DNA from 4 places in the Agrobacterium sp. 16-2014-1-2a genome. Region 4 is predicted to be linked to each of the others. Evidence: predicted binding sites of a transcription regulator. Region 4 holds the regulator's gene; each other region holds the start of a gene.

Region 1 (5,741 bases), on a different contig from region 4:
CGAAATCAGTCTGTCCGCATCGCTCATAGAGGGCATTCCATTGTTCTAAACCAATTCAAGAGATGGTCTTCGCCGCTATATCACGACTGTCGCACGAAGGCGCTTCACGAAATTCAGCATCGCACCCGGCTTCGTTCGCTTGCTGCGCGCAGCTTAGCGTGAAAGTTCGCGCAGGCCGAGCCGGATGAGTTTGGCGCTGTCGCCGCCCTCCCCGCCGTTCTTCAGCGCTGCCGCAACGGCATTTGCGGCCTGATCGCGTGAATAGCCGAGATTGGTGAGCGCCGACACGGCATCCGCCACCGGCGCGGAGGCGACACCCTCGCCAAGTTCCTGCTTGAGCCCGATGGAAGCCGAAGCTTCTCCTGCAAAGGCAGGCGCCTTGTTGCGAAGCTCGGTAACGAGGCGCACCGCCACCTTCGGCCCTACGCCCGGCGCACGCGAAATCATCACCTTGTCCTGCAGCGCTATCGCATTGGCGAGTTCAGAAGGCGACAGGGTAGACAAGACGGCCAGCGCCACTTTCGAACCGACCCCCTGCACGCTCTGCAGGAGATTGAACCATTCCCGCTCAAGTGCGGACAAAAAGCCGAACAGCCTCAACTGGTCTTCGCGCACATAGGTTTCGATGAAGAGGACGACCGCTTCACCAGCGGAACCTATTTTTGAGAGTGTGCGCGCCGAGCAATAGGCGACGTAACAAACGCCGTGCACATCCACCAGCACGTAATCCGTACCGATTTCCTCGATGGTGCCTTTAAGTTTTCCGATCATGATGCCGCCCGCTGCAATGAGACTTCAATATTCAACCGGCCGCCAATAGCCGCGCCATCCTGTCGCCGCCGCGATTATGGGCGTGGCAGATTGCGATCGCCAAGGCGTCCGCCGCATCGTTACCCTTGAATTCTGCTTTCGGCATCAGGATTTTCAGCATCATGTGGATTTGCTGCTTTTCGCCGTGCCCAACACCTATGACGGCTTTTTTGACCGCGTTCGGCGCATACTCGAAAACAGGCAACCCTGCCCGCGCCGGAACCAGCATGGCAATGCCGCGCGCCTGACCGAGCTTCAGCGTGGCGACAGCATCCTTGTTCACGAACGTCTGCTCCACCGCCGCCTCATCGGGCTGATAGCTGTGAACGGTATCCGCCAGCCCATCATGCAGCTGGCACAGGCGGGAGGCGAGATCCATATCACCATCCGATGTCACAGTGCCGGAAGCGACAAACCGAAGGCTGTTGCCGAAGGTTTCGATGACACCCCATCCGGTGCGCCGCAACCCGGGGTCGATACCGATGATTCGAATCGTCTTTTGCATAAGCCACCCTATCTTTTCGGCTGCGACCCTGCCAGCGATAAGTGAACAAAACGACAACATTGATCAAATTTGCAGTGCAGCATTTACCTCTGCTTAAACCGCGTACCGCATTGTTCCCGCACAAAATCAAAAAAGGGGAGCTGCGGACATGATGATCCGCAGCGCAATATTTTCGCCATATCAGCCATCCGGTGGCGCCATCAATGCATGGTGCGGGAAGTGATACGGCATTGAGGGCTGCATCGGCCATGCTGAACCGTTTTCATTCCATATCCACCAAAGTGCTCGTGATTTTCCTTGCGCTGATGACGATCTCGACCGGGGCTCTCACGCTTCTCGGCTATCAAAGCAGCAGCGGCGTTCTCGAGGAACAGGCGTCGAAATCCATGGAGAGCATTCTCGTCTTCAGGGGCGACATGCTGCAGGAACGCCTTGAGCAGCTTGAAACGCAGGCGGATTCCATCGCCAAGATCGAATCCCTGCAGATGGCGGTAGTTTCCATGCGCAGCGGCTGGGGCACCGTGCAGAAGAGTTCCGGCGACGCAAAGGCGGAACTGCAACGCGTCTTCGTCAAGGAAAACCCCCACGGAGAGAAAGAAAAGCTCATCAAGCCCGAAAATCCGAGCGGCTTTTATTATTCCACCCATGAAAAAACCCAGACGGATATCGGCGGCTACCTCAAGGGAACCCCATTCAGCGATGTTCTCTTCATCGATCCGGCCGGCACGGTTTATTACTCCTATCTGAAAGGACCGGCTTTCGGGGAAACCGTCACGGGTGGCGCCTGGGCGGATAGCGGCCTTGGGGCTGCTTTTGCGCGCGGAGCCACCAACGCAGGAAAAGCCGTGAACGACGTGGCGCAGACGAGTTTCTCCGGCCTGCGCATCGACGCCGCGACTAAAGAGGCCAGCATCTATTTCGGCATTCCGGTAGTCAAATTCGGTGCGTTCAAGGGCATCGTTCTCTTCCGCGTCAAACAAGAGGTCTTCAGCCAGATCCTCGCGAAAGGCATCTCCGCCGGCAGCTCCGAACAATCCGCGATCGTTTCCGCCGATGGCAAGGTTCTGGGCGTGGACGGCAACGGTCTCGTCAGCCTTAATCCGGCAATCTATGGCTTCCATGCACAAGCACTCAATACGTCCGGCATGACGATCGCCAAGATCAACCGTCCGGACGGCGAAGCCAATGCCTATGCCCGCGCCTTCTCGTTTGCCGGTGAAAAATACCTCGCGGTGGAAAGCATGTTGCGCAGTGAGTTGAACGCCGGTTCCATTTCGATTGCCGGCACGCTAGCCGTCATCGGCCTTTGCGTTCTGGCAGCGATGTGCGCGGCAACCGCCTTTTTTGCACGGCGCCTGTTCGCACCGCTGGAGAAGCTGGCCGGGCTGACCGGCGAAGTGGCGGCAGGCCGTCTCGATGCCGAGATCGGCAATCAGGACCGCAAGGACGAGATCGGCCGCATGGCGCGCGCGCTTGGCAGTTTCCGCGAAAAACTCATTTTGCAGCGGGAAATGGAAGCGACCACGTCCCGCACGCGCGAGGAAGCCGAAACGGCACGCCGCGCACATCTTGCGGAACGAGAGGCCGAGGCCGGCACGCTGCAAATGGTCGTGCGTTCTCTTGACGAAGGGCTGGATCGACTGGCAAGCGGCAATCTCGCCTATCGCATTGAGACTGTCTTCCCAGACGATCTTGAAAGTCTGCGCCACAACTTCAATACGGCGCTTGCAAGGCTCAGCGAGACCATGCAGGCCATCGGCGGCAATTCCGCCGCCGTTCGCGGCGGCTCGGAGGAAATGCGGGTAGGTGCAGACCAGCTCGCTGAGCGCACTGAACGGCAGGCCGCCTCCATTACCGAGACGGCAAGCGCCATCAAGGCAATCACCGAAGCCGTCCGCGACCAGATCGAACGTGCCGAACAGGCAACACGGATCGCCCGCGACGCCAGTACGCAGGCCACTGCGTCCAGCCACGTCATGGAGCAGACCATCGCCGCCATGGAAGCGATCCAGACCTCGTCGCGCCAGATCAACCAGATCATCGGCGTTATCGATGAAATCGCCTTCCAGACCAACCTTCTCGCCCTGAACGCAGGTGTGGAAGCCGCGCGTGCGGGCGAGGCCGGCAAGGGTTTTGCCGTTGTGGCGCAGGAGGTGCGCGAGCTGGCACAACGCTCGGCCGCCGCCGCAAAAGAAATCACCAGCCTGCTGAAGCGCTCCACCGACGAGGTTTCCACCGGCGTGGCACTGGTCGAAAAGGCGGGGGCCTCGCTAACCGGCATCGGCAAGCACGTGCAGACCATCAGTTCCCGCATCGAAGAGATCATGGAATCCACCCGCGAGGAGGCGCATACGCTTGCTGAAATCAACAGCACCGTCACCAGTCTCGACACCATGACCCAGCAAAACGCCGCCATGGTGGAGGAGACGACGGCGGCCATTCACAATCTCGCTTCCGAGGCGGGAGAGATGGACGGCAGGCTCGGACAATTCGTGCTCGCTTCCGACCGGCAACCTCCAGACCATCGCGAAACCCGGCAATTCCGTCGAGCGGGCTAAAAAAATGAAAAGGGGCCTCTTTCGAGGCCCCAATTTTTTTGAACCATCCTTCAATTCTGCGCGACTTCTATGGTAAATCGGGACACGCGCCTTACATCCGCATCAAAGACAGAATTTGTGTAGGAGCGTTGGATGATCCCCTTTTCCATTCTCGACCTTTCGCCAATCGGCGAAGGCGAGAGCGTCAGCCAGGCGCTTGAAAATTCTCGCCGCATGGCGATCAAGGCTGAAGACCACGGTTACAACCGCATCTGGCTTGCGGAGCACCATGGCATGCCTGGTATTGCGAGCGCAGCCACATCGCTCGTGATCGCCCATGTTGGTGCCGCCACGAAACATATTCGCGTCGGTTCAGGCGGCATCATGCTGCCTAACCACTCCCCGCTCGTCATTGCCGAACAATTCGGCACGCTGGCGGCACTGTTGCCTGGCCGGGTCGATCTCGGACTTGGCCGCGCGCCGGGAACCGATATGCGGACGGCAAGGGCGCTGCGCCGCAATCTTGATGCCGGTGCGGAGAACTTCCCGCACGACATCATCGAGCTCCAGCAGTACCTTGGCCAGCCCCAGCAGGATCAGGCGATCCTTGCCGTGCCCGGCATGAATTCGCACGTGCCGCTCTGGTTGCTTGGCTCAAGCACCTATAGCGCGCATCTGGCAGCGGCACTCGGCCTGCCCTATTCCTTTGCGTCGCATTTTGCGCCTGACATGCTGATGGAGGCGATCCATATCTATCGCGAGCGCTTCCAGCCCTCTGCGACGCTGGACAAGCCCTATGTGATGGTTGGAGTGATGGGAGTCGGCGCCGATACCGACGAGGAGGCGCAATATCTCTTCACCTCGTCACAGCAGCAATTCGTCAACCTGCGCCGCAATGTACGCGTCCCGTTCCCCAAGCCGGTTCAGAGCATGGACGACCACTGGAACGAGATGGAGCGTTTTTCGGTGGAACATACCTTGCGTTTCGCCGCCGTCGGCTCGCCTGAAACAATCGGACGCCACCTCGACGGCTTCCTCGCCGAAACGCAGGCCGACGAACTGATCGTCTCGATGCCGATCCACAATATTGAAAAACGGCTGCGATCCGTGGAGATCTTCGCCGATGTGCGGACCTCCATCAGGAAGGCCGCCTAAACAAAAAGCCCCGGAGCGAGGACGCTGCCGGGGCTTTTTTTTAAATCTGAACCGTCAGGCGGAAAGCTTGGCGAGAATTTCTTCCGAAACTTCGAAGTTGGAATAGACGCTCTGCACGTCGTCATCGTCTTCGAGATTGTCGATGAGCTTCATCAGCGACTGCGCCTTTTCCTCATCCACCGGCACCGTGTTCTGCGGCTTCCAGATGGCCTTGACGCTTTCAGCTTCGCCGAGCACGCCTTCCAGCGCCTTGGAAACCTCGTTCATCGCCTCGAAACCGCAGATGATGGTGTGACCGTCCTCAGAAGATTCGACATCGTCGGCACCAGCTTCGATAGCCGCTTCCATGACCTTGTCGGCATCGCCGACTTCGGCCTTGTAAGTGATCTCACCGACGCGGTCGAAGGAGAAGGAAACTGATCCGGTTTCGCCGAGTGCGCCACCAGCCTTGGTGAAGATGGAGCGGACGTTGGAGGCGGTGCGGTTGCGGTTGTCGGTCAAGGCCTCGACGACGACGGCGACACCACCCGGGCCGTAACCCTCGTAACGGACCTCATCGTAGTTTTCGCTGTCTGCACCGGAAGCTTTCTTGATCGCGCGCTCGATATTGTCCTTCGGCATGGACTGGGCCTTGGCGTTCTGAATTGCCAGGCGCAGGCGCGCGTTCATGTTCGGGTCGGGCATGCCCGCCTTTGCCGCAACGGTGATTTCACGCGCAAGCTTGGAAAACATTT
Region 2 (5,741 bases), 1.1 Mb from region 4:
ACAAGCTGATCTTGACCATGCCGGAAACGATGTCGGTCGAACGCCGGAAAATGCTGGCCTTGCTGGGCGCGGAACTGGTGTTGACCGAAGGCCCGAAGGGCATGAAGGGCGCCATCGCCAAGGCACAGGAACTGGCCGAAACCCTGCCAGACGCGATTATTCCGCAGCAGTTCGAAAACCCGGCAAACCCGGATATTCATCGCAAGACGACGGCCGAAGAAATCTGGAACGACACCGAGGGTGCTGTCGATATTTTTGTTTCGGGCATCGGCACGGGTGGCACTATCACCGGTACGGGCCAGGTGCTGAAATCCCGCAAGCCGGAGGTGAAGGTCATTGCCGTCGAGCCAGCCGACAGCCCGGTTCTTTCCGGTGGCAACCCCGGTCCGCACAAGATCCAGGGCATCGGCGCCGGTTTTGCACCCGCGATCCTCGACACTGGAATCTATGACGAAATCGTCACCGTGACCAATGACGACGCTTTTGAAATCGCCCGTCTGGTGGCGAGGCTGGAAGGCGTACCCGTCGGCATCTCCTCGGGCGCGGCACTCGCAGCGGCAATCAAGGTCGGCGCACGTGAGGAAAATGCCGGCAAGAATATCGTCGTCATCATTCCCTCCTTCGCGGAACGTTACCTTTCGACCGCTCTTTTCGAAGGGCTTGGGCTTTAAGCCGTTCCGCTTCGGTCAGGCCGCAAACGCGCGCCTGACCGCAATGACCGATTGTGCCGCCGGCCATCCGCCAGCGGCACAATTGTTTTAGCCGGTAAAGGGCGAAGGAACGCCTCTTATGCCGCCGCCGTCAGTCCTTCACCGGCAATGCGGTATGAAATGGCTTCGGCCACATGTATACGTCCGACAGTTTGTTTGCCGTCCAAATCAGCCAATGTGCGGGCGACCTTGAGAATGCGATGATAACCGCGTGCGGAGAACTTCAACCGTTCGGCAGCATCGCGCAGCAATTGCAGCCCGGACACATCGGGCTCCGCATATTTTTCGATCAGCGTTGTCGTGCAGCGAGCGTTGGTGCGAATGCCTGAAAAGCCCGCCGCAGCATAACGCTCCTGCTGCGCAAGGCGGGCGCGAGCGACACGGGCGGCCACCACCGAACTCGGTTCGGCAGTCATGGGACGGATGAGGTCAGTGGCGGAGACGGCGGGAACGTCGATGCGAATATCGATGCGATCCATCAGCGGGCCGGAAATGCGGGCCTGATAATCTGTCATGCAACGTGGCCCTCTGGCGCAAGTGAAACCCGGCTCCCCCGCTCTGCCGCACCGGCAGGGGTTCATCGCAGCGACAAGCTGGATTTCCGCCGGATAAGTGACGCGGTGATTGGCACGGGCAACGATGCATTCGCCCGTTTCCAGCGGCTGGCGCAGCGCATCCAGCACCTGAGGCGCAAATTCCGGGAACTCATCGAGGAAAAGAACGCCGTGGTGGGCAAGTGAAGCCTCACCCGGCTTGGCACGCAGCCCTCCGCCGATAAGCGCGGCCATGGTGGCGGAATGGTGTGGCGTGCGAAACGGTCTGCGGTCCGACAGCTTGCCGCCGGACAATTGGCCGGCGATGGAGTGGACCATGGACACTTCCAGCAATTCCGCAGCCTCGAGCGGTGGCAGAATTGAGGGCAAGCGCGCAGCGAGCATGGATTTACCGGAGCCGGGCGGGCCAACCATCAGCAGATTATGGCCACCGGCCGCTGCCACTTCCAACGCGCGCCGGGCCGTCTCCTGTCCCTTGATATCGGCCAGATCCGGCAAATTGACCGGATTGGCGCGGATGGCGGGCATCGGGCGGGAGAGAAGCTGGGTGCCGCGAAAATGGTTGGCAAGCGCAATAAGGCTGCGTGGGGCGAGAATATCGATGCCAGCCCCGGCCCAGGCTGCTTCCGGCCCGCTATCAGCCGGGCAAATCAAACCCTTCCCGAGCGCATTGGCACCGATGGCCGCGGGCAGAGCGCCCGAAACCGTGCCGATGGTGCCATCGAGATTGAGCTCGCCGAGAACCACATATTGCCCGAGCGCTTCCGCCGGGATCGCTCCCAACGCGGCCATGAGACCCAAAGCGATCGGAAGATCGAAATGCGATCCTTCCTTGGGCAAATCCGCAGGCGCAAGATTGACCGTGACTTTTTTTGCCGGCAGCGCCAGACCGGAGGCATGGAGCGCGGCCTGCACCCGCTCCCGGCTTTCCGCCACCGCCTTGTCCGGCAGGCCGACGATCTGGATGCCGACCTTTCCGGGTGCGACCATCACCTGCACCTCGACCGGCACACCCTCTATTCCCTGAAATGCAACCGTATTGACCCGTGCCACCATGGCCTGCCCCCGCAAACCGGCCACAACATCAAAGCATTATGCCCCGATGGCGGCCACTCTCAAGTAACCTGCCACAGAGCAAAGAATAAAACAAGAACATTAAGCGAACAATTTCGCGCGAACGGTGTATTTCAGTTGTATAGAGTTGTGCACGCGGAACAAACGCAGGTGGCGAGGAAATTGCCTCAGAACTCCTGTGCTTCGCGCTTTTTCTCGATCGCATCCCACAACAGGCTCGCCACATCGGCACCGCCGAATTTCTGCACTTCACGAATGCCTGTCGGTGAGGTGACGTTGATTTCCGTGAGGTAATCGCCGATCACATCGATGCCAACGAACAGGAAACCGCGCTCGCGCAGGGCGGGGCCGATGCGGCGGCAGATTTCCTTCTCACGCGCGGTGAGTTCCGTTGGCTCCGGGCGGCCGCCGGCATGCATGTTGGAGCGGGCATCATTTTCCGCCGGCACGCGATTGATCGCGCCCACGGGCTCGCCATCCACCAGAAGGATACGCTTGTCGCCCTTGCGAACATCCGGCAAGTATTCCTGGGCGATATAGGGTTCGCGGAACATCTGACCGAACATTTCCAGCAGCGATGAGAAATTGCGGTCGTCCCGCGCGGAATGGAAGACGCCTGCGCCACCATTGCCATAAAGCGGCTTGAGGATGATATCGCCCATTTCATTGCGGAAGCGGGCGATTTCAGAGACATCCTTGGTGATCAGCGTCTTCGGCATCAGATCGGCGAATTCGGTGACGAAAATCTTTTCCGGCGAGTTGCGGACCCAGGCGGGATCGTTGACAACAAGCGTTTTGGGATGAATGCGCTCGAGCAAATGGGTCGAGGTGATGTAGGCCATGTCGAATGGCGGATCCTGGCGCAGATGAATGACATCCATGGTCGAGAGATCGACCCGCTCCGGCTCCGAGAGCGAAAAATGGTCGCCCTTGATATCGCGCAGTTCCATCTGTTCGACGGTCGCGTAGATTTTGCCATCGCGCATGGAGAGGCGTTCGGGCGTATAGTGAAACAGCCGGTATCCACGTGCCTGCGCCTCAAGGCTCATGGCGAAGGTGGAGTCGCCGGCGATATTGATGCCGGAGACATGATCCATCTGGATCGCGACGTTCTTGATCTTCGCCATGCGCATCTTCCTCTTGCAGCATGCGGACGCTTCGCGGTTCCGCCGTGCCCATTGCCTCGTCTGTTCGCGATTCCCCGCAGGACCGGAAGAGACCCGGAAATGCTTCAGAAAACCCTGAAGATGTAGGGCAGCGACCATTCAAACGCAACTGCTGCGAGGGGTGCTTTTTGTGAGTTTTATTGAACCTTCAGAATTCCGCAGGTGGCGCTGCGCAGAGCCCCACCTGACGGAGTGTTTTACCAGTTCAGGCCGCCAGCTTGTAGGAACGACCGGCAAACAGCTTGTTCTTGACCCGGTAGGCGAGAGCCAGCGCCGTGGGGAAAGGGCGGCGCATGAAGGCAACCTTGCGGACATACTCATCCACCCGCCAGGTGGCCCATGTTCCCGCGCGGAAATAAGCGACGTCACCCACCCGCAGGATACTGACTGTGCCGTCTTCCGCCGTCACATGCACCTCACCCTCAAGGATATAGACGGTCTCGTCCCAACCGAAGAACCAGCGGAACTCGCCCGCCGTACAATCCCACATGGCTGTGCTGGACGCGCGGTCTCCGCTTCTGGAATGATCCGCCGCACGCGCCTGAGGATCGCCGGAAATGATCCAGTCGGGGTTGATGGGGGCCGGCTGCAGCCGCAAATCGGTGCAGGACGCGCTAACCACGCCCTCGTCTTTTGTCCGGCGCATAGAGGCCGGCAATATCGGCACTGTGCGGATCGCCATGGTCGCAGCCGCCGCGAACATCATCTTTAAAGGCATATTAGAAAACCCCCGTGAAATATTGGAGATCTTCTATCATCGGGATCGTAACGAAGCGGTTTTGACAATCGGCGCAATTTTAGTCATCGCGCCGATTTCTTATCGTCCACTCAGGCCGTTGCCAGCTGCACGGGCTGCGCCACAGCCTGCTCCGCGTTGCCGGCTATGCGCTTGCCGGTCTCGCTGGAGAAGAAGTGCAGCTTGTCCGGAGATATGGCGACCGACAAGGTAGCCGGAATCTCGACCTCCGGCGAAAACGCCACAGTCAGGTTCTGGTCGCCGATCATACCGTGGATAAGACGCTGCGAGCCGAGTTCCTCGATATACTCGACGCGTAGCGAAAAACCGGGCTCACCTGCCGCCGCCAGGCGGAAATCTTCCGCCCGCATGCCCACAGTAACCGGGCCGGAGGTGGGGGCGAAACCGTTGAGCGCGATCAGCGACGGCCCGACGGCAAGGCTATCCCCATGCAACTCGCCGTTCAGCAGGTTCATGGCGGGAGAGCCGATGAAGCTTGCGACAAAGGTGGAAGCGGGGGTGTGATAGACCTCAAGCGGTGCGCCGATCTGTTCGATGCGGCCGCCGTTCAGCACCACCAGACGGTCTGCCAGCGTCATGGCTTCCAGCTGATCGTGCGTGACGTAGATCGAAGTGGTGCCGAGACGCTTTTGCAGGCGCTTGATCTCGCCGCGCATGGAAACGCGCAGTTTGGCATCAAGGTTGGACAGGGGCTCATCAAACAGGAAGGCCGCCGGTTTGCGCACGATGGCGCGGCCCATGGCGACTCGCTGACGCTGGCCGCCGGAAAGGGCGCGCGGCTTGCGCTCCAGATAGGGTTCGAGCTGGAGCATGCGGGCGGCCTCGGCCACGCGCGCATCGATCTCCGCCTTCGGCGTCTTGCGGTTCTTCAACCCGTATTCCAGGTTCTGGCGCACCGACATATGCGGATAGAGCGCATAGTTCTGGAACACCATGGCGATATCCCGGTCAGCCGGATCTACCTGGTTGACCACCCGGTCACCGATCTTCACCGTGCCTTCGGAAATATCCTCAAGTCCGGCCACCATACGCAGGAGCGTGGACTTGCCGCAGCCGGAGGGACCGACGAGAACAATGAACTCGCCGTCCCTGATGTCGATATCGACGTGATGCACGGCACGCACGCCGCCATGATAATCCTTGCAGACCTGACTGATTTCTATCGCGGCCATTTTCGGTTTCCTTATTTGTCACTTTCGGTCAGGCCCTTGATGAACCAGCGCTGGAAGATCACGACGATCATCACAGGCGGCAGCATGGCCAGAACGGCAAGCGCGAAAGCTTCGTTGTAATCGGGGATTTGCGAACCGACCCAGACTTGCAGGATCGACTTGATGCCGCGCATCAGGGTGAAGAAACTCTCGTCCGTGGTCATCAGCATGGGCCAGAGGTACTGGTTCCAGCCGTAAACGAACATGATGATGAAGATCGCCGCCATCATGGTACGGGAAAGCGGGATGATCACATCAATGAAGAACTT
Region 3 (5,741 bases), 690 kb from region 4:
TCGGATTTCACCCGGCCAGGCCACATTTTTCCGCTGATTTCCCGCGAAGGCGGCGTGCTGATGCGTTCCGGCCATACCGAAGCGGCGGTCGATCTCTGCCGGCTCGCCGGCCTGCCGCCCATCGGCGTCATCAGCGAGCTGGTCAATGACGATGGCACCGTGATGCGCGGTCCGCAGGTTCTGGATTTCGCCGAAAAACACGGCATGAAGCATGTTTCGGTCGCCGATCTGATCGCCTATCGCCAGCGCAAAGAAACGCTGGTGGAGATGGAATCCTCCTTCACCATCCAAACCCCTTTCGGACCGGCCAAGGCGCATACCTATTCCCTGCCATGGGACCGGATGCAGCATATGGCGGTGATTTTCGGCGATATCCGCGATGGCGTCGATATTCCCGTCCGCCTGCACCCTGAAAACGTTGCTGACGACGTGTTCGGCGACCGCCAGCCGGTGCAGCACTATATGCAGAAGATCGCCGAAGAAGGCCGCGGCGTCATCGTCTATCTGCGCGAAGGTTCTGTCGGCGTCGGCCAGGTGGACGGACGGCGCAAGGCGCGTGATCCCGACGAAGCGCACGCACAGGCCCGCTCCCGCGAAAATGAGTGGCTGGAAATCGGCCTCGGCGCGCAGATTCTCAAAGACCTCGGCATCAGCTCGATCAAGCTGATGACGACCCGCGAGCGCCACTATGTCGGGCTGGAAGGCTTCGGGATCAAGATTTCGGCAACGGATATCGGGTGATTTAGGGACGTCGCGAGGGCGCTTCGATTTGGCGTCCTCTCCGCCCGTCCGGCGTCATCCTCGGTCTTGTGCCGAGTATCTGCAGACGCATCCTATACATTTTCCGTTGCAGATGCTCGGGACGGGCCCGAGCATGACGGAAGAGGCAGTCGCCGGCTCAAGGCGCAATTACACATCCCGCCACCCCTCCAGATAATTCACACTCTCCACCCCCGTAAACTTCGCAAGCCGCGACAATTCCGCGTCTAGTTTCTCGAGCCTTCCCGCTGAAGCGCGCACGCCCGGTTCCAGCCACAGGCGGCGCACATCCAGCGTGCTGCGCTTGCGGTCTGCCTTCATGTCGATACGGCCGATCAGTCGGTCGCCTTCCAGAAGCGGGAAGACGTAATAGCCATATTGCCGTTTCGGCTCGGGTACGAAGACCTCGATACGGTAATAGAAGCCAAACAGCCGCTCCGTGCGGTTGCGGTCGCGCAACAGCGGATCGAAGGGGCTCAGCACACGAACGCGGGACGACGGTTCCGGCAGGTTGGCGACATCGGCGCTGAAATCCGCAAAGGCATAGGACGGACGGGCAGCACCGCCATCGCTTGCGAGAAGCGAGACCTCGCACAGTTCGTCACGGCGGCTCTTGACCCAGTCCCTCGCCTCCTGCGGGGTAACGAGATCAAAAAAGGCGGCGATTTCGCCATGGGTGGCAAAACCCAGCCGGGTGAGCGCCTGCCGGCAGGCCCAGTCGACGAATTGCGTATGCTCCACTTCGCTTTCGTGGTGCTCGCCGGGAATGACCCGCTCCGCCAGATCATAGACCTTCTGGAAATTCACGCGGCCGGATATGGCAAGCTTGCCGGTGTGCCACAGATATTCGAGTGCGGTCTTGGAAGGATGCCAGTTCCACCAGCCGCCGGACTGATGCCCCTCCTCCTTTAACTCACGCGCCAGAACAGGACCCGTGGCGGCGATGCGCTCTAGCGTCTCGGCGAAAGCCGCATCGAACCCCTCACCATGCCATTTGCGCCAGCGCTCCTGAATGATCGGCTCGCGGCGGCGGAAGCGGTGCTTCCAATAGGGGTAAAATTCGGTCGGCACGATGGAGGCATCATGCGTCCAGTGCTCGAACAGCGCGCGGTCCTTTTCCAGCAGTGCTGTCAGATGTTCGCGCCTGTAGGTCTGGTTTCGGGAGAATATTATCTGGTGATGGGCGCGCTCCACCGTGCCGATACTGTCCACCTGCACGAATCCGATATCGGTAATGAGCTGCAACAGGCCATCCTTGGAAAGCGCCTTTCCGGGCGGAGAGCAAAGCCCCTGCCGCGCCAGAAAAATCCGCCTTGCCGCTTCGTTTGAAACCTTGATCGTCATAAAGCAGAAGGTATGACGGCTTTTTCAGGATTGCAATGTTCTTTTTTTGTTCTTTGTTTCACTTCTGTTGATGACACTATATAGAACCGGAAAGCGATAGAGGGATGCATCAATCTTGGAAATCCGTTTCGACACCGCAGGCGTCGCCTTCGAGGGCAGGCAGGCTTTACTGCCCGTGTCCCTGACATTGACTGAACGGCGTATCGGCGTCATTGGCCTCAACGGCTCGGGCAAGACCACCTTTGCGCGGCTGATTAATGGTCTGACAAAGCCGACGCGCGGCAAGGTGTCGGTGAACGGTCTCGACACCGTCAAAGATGCGAGAGCGGTATTGCAGGCAGTCGGTTTCATCTTCCAGAATCCGCAGAACCAGATCATCCTGCCGATCATACGCGACGATGTCGCCTTCGGCCTCAAGCGACTCGGTATCGGCAAGACGGAGACAGAAACGCGGGTCAAGGCCGTGCTTGCCCGGCTCGGTATCGCTCATCTGGAAGAACGGCGCGCGCACGAGCTTTCCGGCGGCGAATTGCAGCTGGCGGCGCTGGCCGCCCTGCTGGTCACTGAACCGCAAATCCTCATTCTCGATGAACCGACCAATCAGCTCGACCTCAAAAACCGCGCGACCGTTGAAAAGACAATGGCTGCGCTGTCGCAGGCGCTTGTCGTCATCACCCATGATCTGCCGCTGCTTTCCGGCTTCGATCGCGTACTGGTTTTTCACGAAGGCGAGCTGGTTGCAGACGCCAACCCCGAAGAGGCGGTGGCACGTTATCTGGAGGTTGCGTCGCGATGAAGTCGCTTCATGTCGAAGGCACGGGCTGGCTCTACCGCGTCTCTCCACGCCTCAAGCTCGTGACGCTGATGGTTTTCAGCATTGCGCTGTTTCTCACCCGCGATCTGCTTTTGCTGGGATGCGCCGTCGTTGTCGCCGCCGCCATTCTGCGCGAGACGCGGCTGCAATTCCGCGAGATCGGCCTGCGGCTACGCCCGGTGATGCTGACCATTCTCCTCGTTGCCGCCTTCAGCCATCTGCTGCTTCCGGTACACGATGCGAGTGTCAATCTTTTGCGGCTGACTGCACTGGCGCTTCTCGCCACCGCCGTCACCATCACCGTCAGCATTTCGCAATTCATGGACGAAATCGCGCTTGCCGCCGCCCCGCTGGAAAGGCTGGGGCTGGTCAAGGCGGCCGATATCGGGCTCGCGGTCGGGCTCGTCGTGCGGTTCGTGCCGGAGATCGTCAATCGTTACCATGCGGTGCGCGATGCGCACCGCGCGCGCGGCCTCCCCGTTCGGCTGGCCACGATCATCGTGCCGCTCGTCATTATGACGTTGAAGGATGCGGATGCCATTGCCGACGCCATTGACGCGCGCGGTTTCAGAGGCCAAAGCTGACGGCAAAACAACCATCCGGAGTTCCCGAGCCATGACGACCCGCGACCTTGTGCTGATCTCGCTGTTTTCCGCCATCATCATCGCACTCGGACTTTTGCCGCCGATCACGCTTGGTTTCATTCCGGTGCCCATCACCGCGCAGTCGCTTGGCGTCATGCTGGCCGGTGTCGTGCTGGGGGCGAAACGCGGCACGCTCGCGGTTCTTCTGACCATCCTCATCGCCGCAATCGGCCTGCCAGTCCTCTCAGGCGGACGCGGCGGCCTTTCCATCTTCACCACGCCGACCACGGGCTTCCTGATCGGCTGGATTGCTGCCGCTTTCGTCACCGGCATGCTCTCGGAAAAACTCGTCAATCGCGGCCAGTCGGCTCTGACGCAGGGTATCGGTTTCTTCATCGCCAGCCTCGCCGGCGGCGTGGTCGTGCTTTATGCCTTCGGCATCTCCTATCTGGCGCTGGTGGTCGGGCTCGGGTTTGAAAAGGCGTTCATGGGTTCGCTCGCCTTCATTCCCGGCGATGCGTTGAAGGCCGTGCTTGCCGCCCTTGCCGGCCGCGCTGTGATGGTCGGTTATCCGCTTTTGCCGCAGCGCGCTTGATCAGCTTATTTCGGGAGGATTAGAGAATGGCGACCCGTCTTTACGAACATCCGATCTTCCTTGAACACATCACGCCGGAAGGCCATCCCGAGCGGCCGGATCGGCTGCGATCTCTGAACATTGCGCTCGAACATCCGAATTTCGAGCGACTGGTCCGCAAGCAAGCACCGCAGGCCAACGAGGATGCCGTGCTTCTGGCGCATCCGGAGGAGCATCTGCTGTCCGTCATGCGCCAGATTCCCGAGGAAGATGGCGAGATCAACCGCGTCGAGGCCGACACCTATGTCTCGCCGAAAAGCCTGCAGGCGGCGCTGACCGGTATAGGCGCTGCGATGGTGGCGGTAGATGACGTGTTTACGGGTGCCGCCGACAACGTCTTCGTTGCGTCCCGCCCGCCCGGCCACCATGCGGAAACCGCAAAGGCTATGGGGTTCTGTCTCTTCAACAATGCAGCAATCGCCGCACGTCACGCCCAGAAGGTGCACGGCGCAGAGCGCGTCGCCATCATCGACTGGGACGTGCATCACGGCAACGGTACGCAGGATATCTTCTGGAACGACACGTCAGTGCTGTTCTGTTCCACCCACCAGATGCCGCTTTACCCGTGGAGCGGCGATAAAAACGAAACCGGCGTGAAGAACAATGTCGTCAACGCGCCACTTTCCCCCAATACCGGCAGCGAGTATTTTCGCGAGGCGTTCAAATCCCGCGTCCTGCCGGCGATCGCCGATTTTTCGCCCGATCTCATCATCATCTCCGCCGGTTTCGACGCGCATCACCGCGATCCGCTGGCGCAGATCAATCTGGTGGGCGAGGATTTCGACTGGGCGACGGGGCGGCTGCTGGAAATGGCGGACAAATACGCCTCGAACCGGGTCGTCAGCCTGCTTGAAGGCGGTTATGATCTGGAAGGGCTGGCGGAATCGGCGGCCATGCATATTTTGAGAATGATGAAGGGTTGAAAATGACGGAAAATGCCAACACAGCCGATGTCAGCGGTTATTCCTTCGAAAAGGCCGTCGCCGAGCTGGAAAGCATTGTTGCACGCCTGGAGCGCGGAGACGTGGCGCTGGACGAGTCGATCGCCATCTACGAGCGCGGCGAAGCCCTGAAAAAACATTGCGAGACGCTGTTGAACGCCGCCGAAAAGCGTATCGAGAAAATCCGTCTCGACCGCGCCGGAAAACCACAGGGCGTGGAGCCGCTGGACGGGGAATAAACACGTCCTGTTGAACGGGGGCGACACAGCGTTCAACATTACGGCGCTCCCACGTCGTATCGTTCGTGGTAAGCTTGCGTGTAACGACACGAGGAGCTTCGGATGTCCTTCTTTCCCGGCAACGATCCTGTCGCGGGTGATGCTTTCGCCTGCGACGCCATCGAAAACCTCATCATTCCGCGCACCAGCGATATTGGCGGCTTCGCCGTGCGGCGTGCGCTGCCGACGCGGCAGCGGCGGCTGGTCGGCCCATTCATCTTTTTCGACCGCATGGGTCCGGCCATCCTGAAGGCGGGCGAGGCGCTGGATGTCAAGCCGCATCCGCATATCGGGCTTTCCACCGTTACCTATCTGTTTGACGGCGAAATCAAGCATCGCGACAGCCTCGGCACCGAACTGGTCATCCGGCCCGGCGACATCAACCTG
Region 4 (5,741 bases):
ACCCGAAATAGGAAAGAAAAGCGATCGTAATGGCCGGAACGATCAAACGGCCGAATCGTCTCTTTTTATGATGTCTGGTCCACATGCCGGAGAGAAGCCTTAAAACGCATAATGTGAGTCTCGAGACTAATGCGGATTGTTTAACTATCCGTTGACCTTAAATTCCGGGCGACTGATAGACGCAAAAAAGCCCGCCAGAGGCGGGCTAATAATGACGACGATATCAGAGAGAGTTCGTTATGCCGAGCGTGATCCGGCATCAAGCCACAGCGCGTCTTCGCCGTGAAAAGAGTCCTTTCAACCCAGGGACCTGGGCTGACTGAACCCCGGATCAACTCGGGAGTGAGCAGTGCGGATAAACCGCCCATCCCTGAGACTGGCCCGCCAGGCGGCGGGCCATATCGCGAAACCCGAACGCGGATTATCCGCGCAGGATCGAACGGCCGGCGTAAGCAGCCTGCGGGCCCAGCATTTCTTCAATGCGGATAAGCTGGTTGTACTTTGCGAGCCGGTCGGAACGGGCAAGCGAGCCGGTCTTGATCTGACCGCAGTTGGTTGCGACCGCGAGATCGGCGATGGTGGAATCTTCCGTTTCGCCCGAACGGTGCGACATGACGGCGGTGTAACCTGCCTTGTGCGCCGTTTCGACTGCGTCCAGCGTCTCGGAAAGCGAACCGATCTGGTTGACCTTGACGAGGATGGAGTTGGCGACACCCATCTTGATACCGTCGCGAAGGCGGGCGGAGTTGGTGACGAAAAGATCGTCGCCCACCAGCTGGCACTTGTTGCCAATGAGATCGGTCAGCGCCTTCCAGCCATCCCAGTCGTCTTCAGCCATGCCGTCTTCAACGGAGATGATTGGATATTTCGCGACGAGTTCGGCCAGGTATTCGGCCTGCTCGATCGGCGAACGGGTCTTGCCTTCGCCTTCATAAACGTAATTGCCGTTCTTGAAGAATTCGGTCGCCGCACAGTCGAGACCGATGAACATGTCGTCGCCTGGACGGTAGCCAGCCTTTTCGATCGACTTCATGATGAAATCGAGTGCTGCCGGCGCGCTTTCGAGACCCGGTGCAAAACCGCCCTCATCGCCGACATTGGTGTTGTGGCCCTGTGCGGACAGTTCTTTTTTCAGCGTATGGAAGACTTCGGAGCCCATGCGCACGGCTTCGCGAATGTTTTCTGCACCGACCGGCAGGATCATGAATTCCTGGAAGTCGATGGGGTTATCGGCATGCGCGCCGCCGTTGATGATGTTCATCATCGGAACCGGCAGCAGATGCGCGTTCGGGCCGCCGACATAACGGTAAAGCGGCAGGCCGGAGGCTTCAGCGGCAGCCTTCGCAACGGCGAGCGACACGCCGAGGATGGCGTTGGCGCCGATGCGCGACTTGTTCGGCGTGCCGTCGAGCGCGATCATCATCTGATCGATCTGGATCTGGTTTTCAGCGTCGAAACCGCCAATCGCGTCGAAGATTTCTGTATTGACGGCTTCGACCGCCTTTTCCACGCCCTTGCCGAGATAACGCTTGCCGCCATCGCGCAGCTCAACCGCCTCATGCGCGCCGGTGGAGGCGCCGGAGGGAACGGCGGCACGGCCCATGGAGCCGTCTTCGAGATAAACGTCGACTTCAACGGTCGGATTGCCGCGGCTGTCGAGAATTTCGCGCGCGATGATATCGGTAATGGCAGTCATGGTCTCTCCCTTGGGAATGGAACAGATATTTTCCGTCGCCTGTCTTAGACGATGGCGAAGAAATTACAATGACGGTGGGCAGCGGAAACGGCCCGCCCGCCATTAAAATCGATTGGCACAAAAGTGCCCGCCGTCACGGTCAGCCGATCAGGCTTTCGTAATCGCGTCGAAAGCCAGAAGCTTTTCGAGCAGTTTCGGCATGTCCTTCAGGTGGACCATGTTAGGGCCGTCTGACGGCGCATTGTCCGGATCCTCATGCGTCTCGATGAAGAGGCCGGCCACGCCAACCGCAACGGCCGCACGCGCCAACGTCTCGACGAATTCGCGCTGGCCACCTGTGGAGCCGCCCTGCCCGCCCGGTTGCTGCACCGAATGGGTGGCATCGAACACGACAGGTGCGCCGAGCGCTGCCATGATCGGCAAAGAGCGCATGTCGGAAACCAGCGTGTTGTAACCGAAGGACGCACCGCGCTCGCACAACATCACATTCGGATTGCCGCTCTCATTGAGCTTGGCAAGCACGTTCTTCATGTCCCAGGGCGCCAGAAACTGGCCTTTCTTGACGTTGATGACGCGGCCGGTTTTGGCGGCAGCAACGAGAAGATCGGTCTGGCGGCTGAGGAACGCCGGAATCTGCAGCACGTCCACTACCTCGGAAACGATGGCGCATTGCTCTTCCGTGTGGATGTCGGTCAGAAGAGGAAAACCGAATTCCTTTTTGAGATCGGCAAAAACCTGCATCGCGTTATCCAGGCCGATGCCGCGTTTTCCGGAAAGCGAAGTGCGGTTCGCCTTGTCGAAAGAAGACTTGTAGACAAGCCCTACTCCCAGCTTGTCGCAAAGCTCCTTCAGGACGCCAGCGATCATGAAGGCATGTTCGCGGCTTTCCATCTGGCAGGGACCGGCAATCAGCGAAAACCGCTCGGTATTCGAGAAGGAAACCTTGCTGGCGCCGTCGCCGGCAGTGACTTTAAGATTGTTCGTAACGCTCATCATTTTTCCTCGAAGGCGAAGGCAACACCCTGACCGGGTGCTGCGGGCACCACCAGACGGCCGTCCGCTTTTGCGCAGGACACGCCATTAGCAGCAAGCACCGCCTCTGTCACGGCAAGATCGTGTGACGAAAAGACGATGCCCGCGCCGCGCAATCCGCATTCGTTGCCATCCTGAGCATTCAGGGTCTGCCCGCCGAAAGGCGGTTTTCCGGTCAATCTGATGCTGGCATTGCCGGTCGCGAAAACCATATCACCGCCCGGAGACCTTTTGCCTTCACAGCCAAACACTGTCTCGATCAGGCCCGCCACCTTCATATTGCCGCCGGAAAACAGGACGATTTCACTCAGGCCGGTGACACCATTGGCGTGGCGCTCCAGCATGGTGCGATCGCCCGGAAGGGCTTGAAGCCGTTGACAACTGAACAAAAAGAAATCCGCGGCCGCCCCGCTTGCAGCAAAAGCCAGCCGGAACGCCGCCTCGCCTTGCGAGCCATCCGGCATACGAACAGGCCGCGAAAACTCGAACACATCGCCCGCCGAAAGGCCGGCTGCCCGAAACCGCTCATGGTCAACCAAGGCGTCTTCAGTCCTGGCGACAAGAGCCGAAAAACCCTCCTGCCCGTCCCGTTGCCGGAAGGCCACATCCCTGCCGGTGAACACATCACCCCTCTCTATTGACGCATTATATTTAGCCGAATCAGCAATTGCGAGCGGCTCCAGATAGGTGCCATCGGCGAAAAATACGCAGGCATTTTGGGTGCCGAAAGGATGCAGAGCCTCCGGCGCAACCGTAAAGCCAAGACTGACGAGGCGCTTCACGGCGACGCCTATGACTTCCACGGGCAAAACGAGATGGTCAACGCTATAGGGTTTCGTCATGAAAATGTATCCTGCTGGCCTTCCGCCCGGAGCATGTCGGGACGGTTTTGACCGCACAAAAGCACAATTGCGTGCTATGAGGCAAATCATCACAGCAACAGATGGCACCTTCACGAAATTTTAGGGGATTGCAGAACACATATGGAACATATAGTGTTCGTTCTGTATTTGTTTCGCGACTTCCACTACGATTCTAAAGGGTGTTTTCCTCATGCTCACGCGCAAACAGCAGGAATTGCTTCTCTTCATTCATGAACGAATGAAAGAGTCCGGCGTGCCGCCCTCCTTCGATGAAATGAAGGACGCACTCGATCTTGCTTCGAAATCCGGCATCCACCGCCTGATAACCGCTCTCGAAGAGCGCGGGTTCATTCGTCGGCTACCAAATAGAGCTCGGGCGCTGGAAGTCATCAAGCTGCCCGAGGCTTATACGCCGGGTGCAAGGCCGCAGCGCGGCTTTTCGCCAAGCGTTATCGAAGGCAGCCTTGGCAAGCCCAAAACGCCGGAACCGGCCCCTGCCCCCAAGACGCCGGCCAACGATCTGGGCGGGGCTGTCACCGTGCCGGTCATGGGCCGCATCGCTGCGGGCGTGCCAATTTCCGCCATCCAGAACAACACCCATGATGTGGCAGTGCCAGTAGACATGCTTGGCACGGGCGAACATTACGCGCTTGAGGTCAAGGGTGATTCGATGATCGAGGCCGGCATTTTCGACGGCGACACAGTCATCATCCGCAACGGCAACACCGCCAATCCCGGGGACATCGTTGTGGCTCTGGTGGATGACGAGGAAGCCACGCTGAAGCGCTTCCGCCGCAAGGGAGCCTCCATTGCGCTCGAGGCGGCAAACCCAGCCTATGAGACCCGTATCTTCGGGCCCGACCGGGTTAAAATTCAGGGCAAACTGGTGGGGCTGATCCGCCGCTACCATTGATCTTATCGAACCGAACGTATTCACTTTATAATAGGCGTCATCGTGAAGATGGCGCCTATATTGGGTTTGGCTTTTTCCAAACGTGGCGGGCTTTTGCGGGTGCACGAGGATATGCGCCATCCAGCCTATGCGCGTTGCCCTTTCTAAACTGAGTTCCTGCTCCATAAAGATGCTTCGGTTTCGCTACAGGCGTGGTGGCGAATGGGCTGCTCGCTGTAATTGTCGAAGCGATCCCATCCGCTGTTTTTTAGCGACGTTGTTCTGTCGTGTTGCACAGTCAGTTTTAGTCGTCACCAAAGGGTGACTTATCGCAAGGCGCGCTCTCAGCGGCCCCACATCACCATTCATCAACGGCGTTTATGGGAGCCATGGATAATTTTCGATATTCCGTGAACGCTTGGCAGGTGTAGAAATACGCGTCATATCCGGGAGATACGCCATGTACGATCTTTATATAGCCAACAAGAACTATTCTTCATGGTCGCTGCGGCCGTGGGTATTGATGCGCACGCTCGGTATCGCCTTCGATGAAAAGCTCATTCCGTTCGGCGAAGGCGTCTCTTTCTCCTCCTTTTCGCCGACGGGCAAGGTGCCCTGCCTGGTCGACGAGGGTATGACGGTTTGGGAAACGCTTTCGATCGTCGAATATCTTGCCGAAAGACACCAGGGTGTCTGGGCAAGCGACAAGCATGCGAGGGCCTGGTCGCGTTCGGCCGCAAGTGAGATGCATGCCGGCTTTTCCTCGCTGCGCAATCTCTATCCCATGTCGGTGGGCATTCGGGTCAAACCCAGGGGCGGCGATGCCGGACTTAAGGCCGATATAAAGCGGATCGATGCGTTGTGGAGCGAGGGTCTTACAAAATTCGGCGGGCCATATCTTGCCGGTCAAAAGTTCACGGCGGTCGATGCTTTCTTCTGCCCGGTTGCATTCCGTTTCCAGACCTATGGCAGCGCGGATCTTTCGCCAGCAGCGAAAGCCTATTGCGACCTGCTGCTCGCCCTGCCTGCCATGCAAGAATGGTACGAGGCCGGTTTGAAGGAGAGCTGGCGCGACGCTGGTCATGAAGAGGAAGTTGGCGGGATCGGCGAATTGACTGAAGATTTGCGCGCCAAGGCCCGATGATCCATGCTGGCGGCAGTCATTGCGACGCCGCCAGCAGCCGGATGATGGGCTGCGGCAGATCACGGTCGAAACGTCCGCTTTTCCAGTCGTAATAACGGTGCTGGCTCCAGGGCC

The links. Region 4 encodes LexA, which represses DNA repair genes until DNA is damaged. Its sites were predicted from a motif close to TGTTCNNNNTGTGTTCNG; they were not measured.
Region 1: the regulator LexA is predicted to act here: its motif matches at 1,357-1,374, upstream of ruvC (crossover junction endodeoxyribonuclease RuvC).
Region 2: the regulator LexA is predicted to act here: its motif matches at 2,413-2,430, upstream of ACQZ45_RS07675 (YifB family Mg chelatase-like AAA ATPase).
Region 3: the regulator LexA is predicted to act here: its motif matches at 2,140-2,157, upstream of ACQZ45_RS05730 (energy-coupling factor ABC transporter ATP-binding protein).

The regions. Positions count from the first base shown of each region.
Region 1 is NZ_JBNWBX010000003.1:342,289-348,029, forward strand. Features, by position in the region: gene ruvB (Holliday junction branch migration DNA helicase RuvB) at 1-27, opposite strand, end outside; gene ruvA (Holliday junction branch migration protein RuvA) at 154-771, opposite strand; gene ruvC (crossover junction endodeoxyribonuclease RuvC) at 803-1,315, opposite strand; gene ACQZ45_RS13230 (methyl-accepting chemotaxis protein) at 1,564-3,873, shown strand; gene ACQZ45_RS13235 (LLM class flavin-dependent oxidoreductase) at 4,006-5,007, shown strand; gene ACQZ45_RS13240 (YebC/PmpR family DNA-binding transcriptional regulator) at 5,062-5,741, opposite strand, start outside.
Region 2 is NZ_JBNWBX010000001.1:1,539,563-1,545,303, forward strand. Features, by position in the region: gene cysK (cysteine synthase A) at 1-671, shown strand, start outside; gene ACQZ45_RS07675 (YifB family Mg chelatase-like AAA ATPase) at 788-2,320, opposite strand; gene gshB (glutathione synthase) at 2,506-3,465, opposite strand; gene ACQZ45_RS07685 (cupin domain-containing protein) at 3,710-4,222, opposite strand; gene ACQZ45_RS07690 (sn-glycerol-3-phosphate import ATP-binding protein UgpC) at 4,333-5,433, opposite strand; gene ugpE (sn-glycerol-3-phosphate ABC transporter permease UgpE) at 5,445-5,741, opposite strand, start outside.
Region 3 is NZ_JBNWBX010000001.1:1,127,890-1,133,630, forward strand. Features, by position in the region: gene ribB (3,4-dihydroxy-2-butanone-4-phosphate synthase) at 1-741, shown strand, start outside; gene ACQZ45_RS05725 (winged helix-turn-helix domain-containing protein) at 910-2,103, opposite strand; gene ACQZ45_RS05730 (energy-coupling factor ABC transporter ATP-binding protein) at 2,219-2,899, shown strand; gene ACQZ45_RS05735 (CbiQ family ECF transporter T component) at 2,896-3,501, shown strand; gene ACQZ45_RS05740 (biotin transporter BioY) at 3,533-4,096, shown strand; gene ACQZ45_RS05745 (histone deacetylase family protein) at 4,123-5,058, shown strand; gene ACQZ45_RS05750 (exodeoxyribonuclease VII small subunit) at 5,061-5,315, shown strand; gene ACQZ45_RS05755 (pirin family protein) at 5,418-5,741, shown strand, end outside.
Region 4 is NZ_JBNWBX010000001.1:436,055-441,795, forward strand. Features, by position in the region: gene ACQZ45_RS02170 (FtsB family cell division protein) at 1-85, opposite strand, end outside; gene eno (phosphopyruvate hydratase) at 422-1,696, opposite strand; gene kdsA (3-deoxy-8-phosphooctulonate synthase) at 1,844-2,689, opposite strand; gene ACQZ45_RS02185 (VOC family protein) at 2,689-3,570, opposite strand; gene lexA (transcriptional repressor LexA) at 3,782-4,504, shown strand; gene ACQZ45_RS02195 (glutathione S-transferase family protein) at 4,944-5,627, shown strand; gene ACQZ45_RS02200 (ComEC/Rec2 family competence protein) at 5,644-5,741, opposite strand, start outside.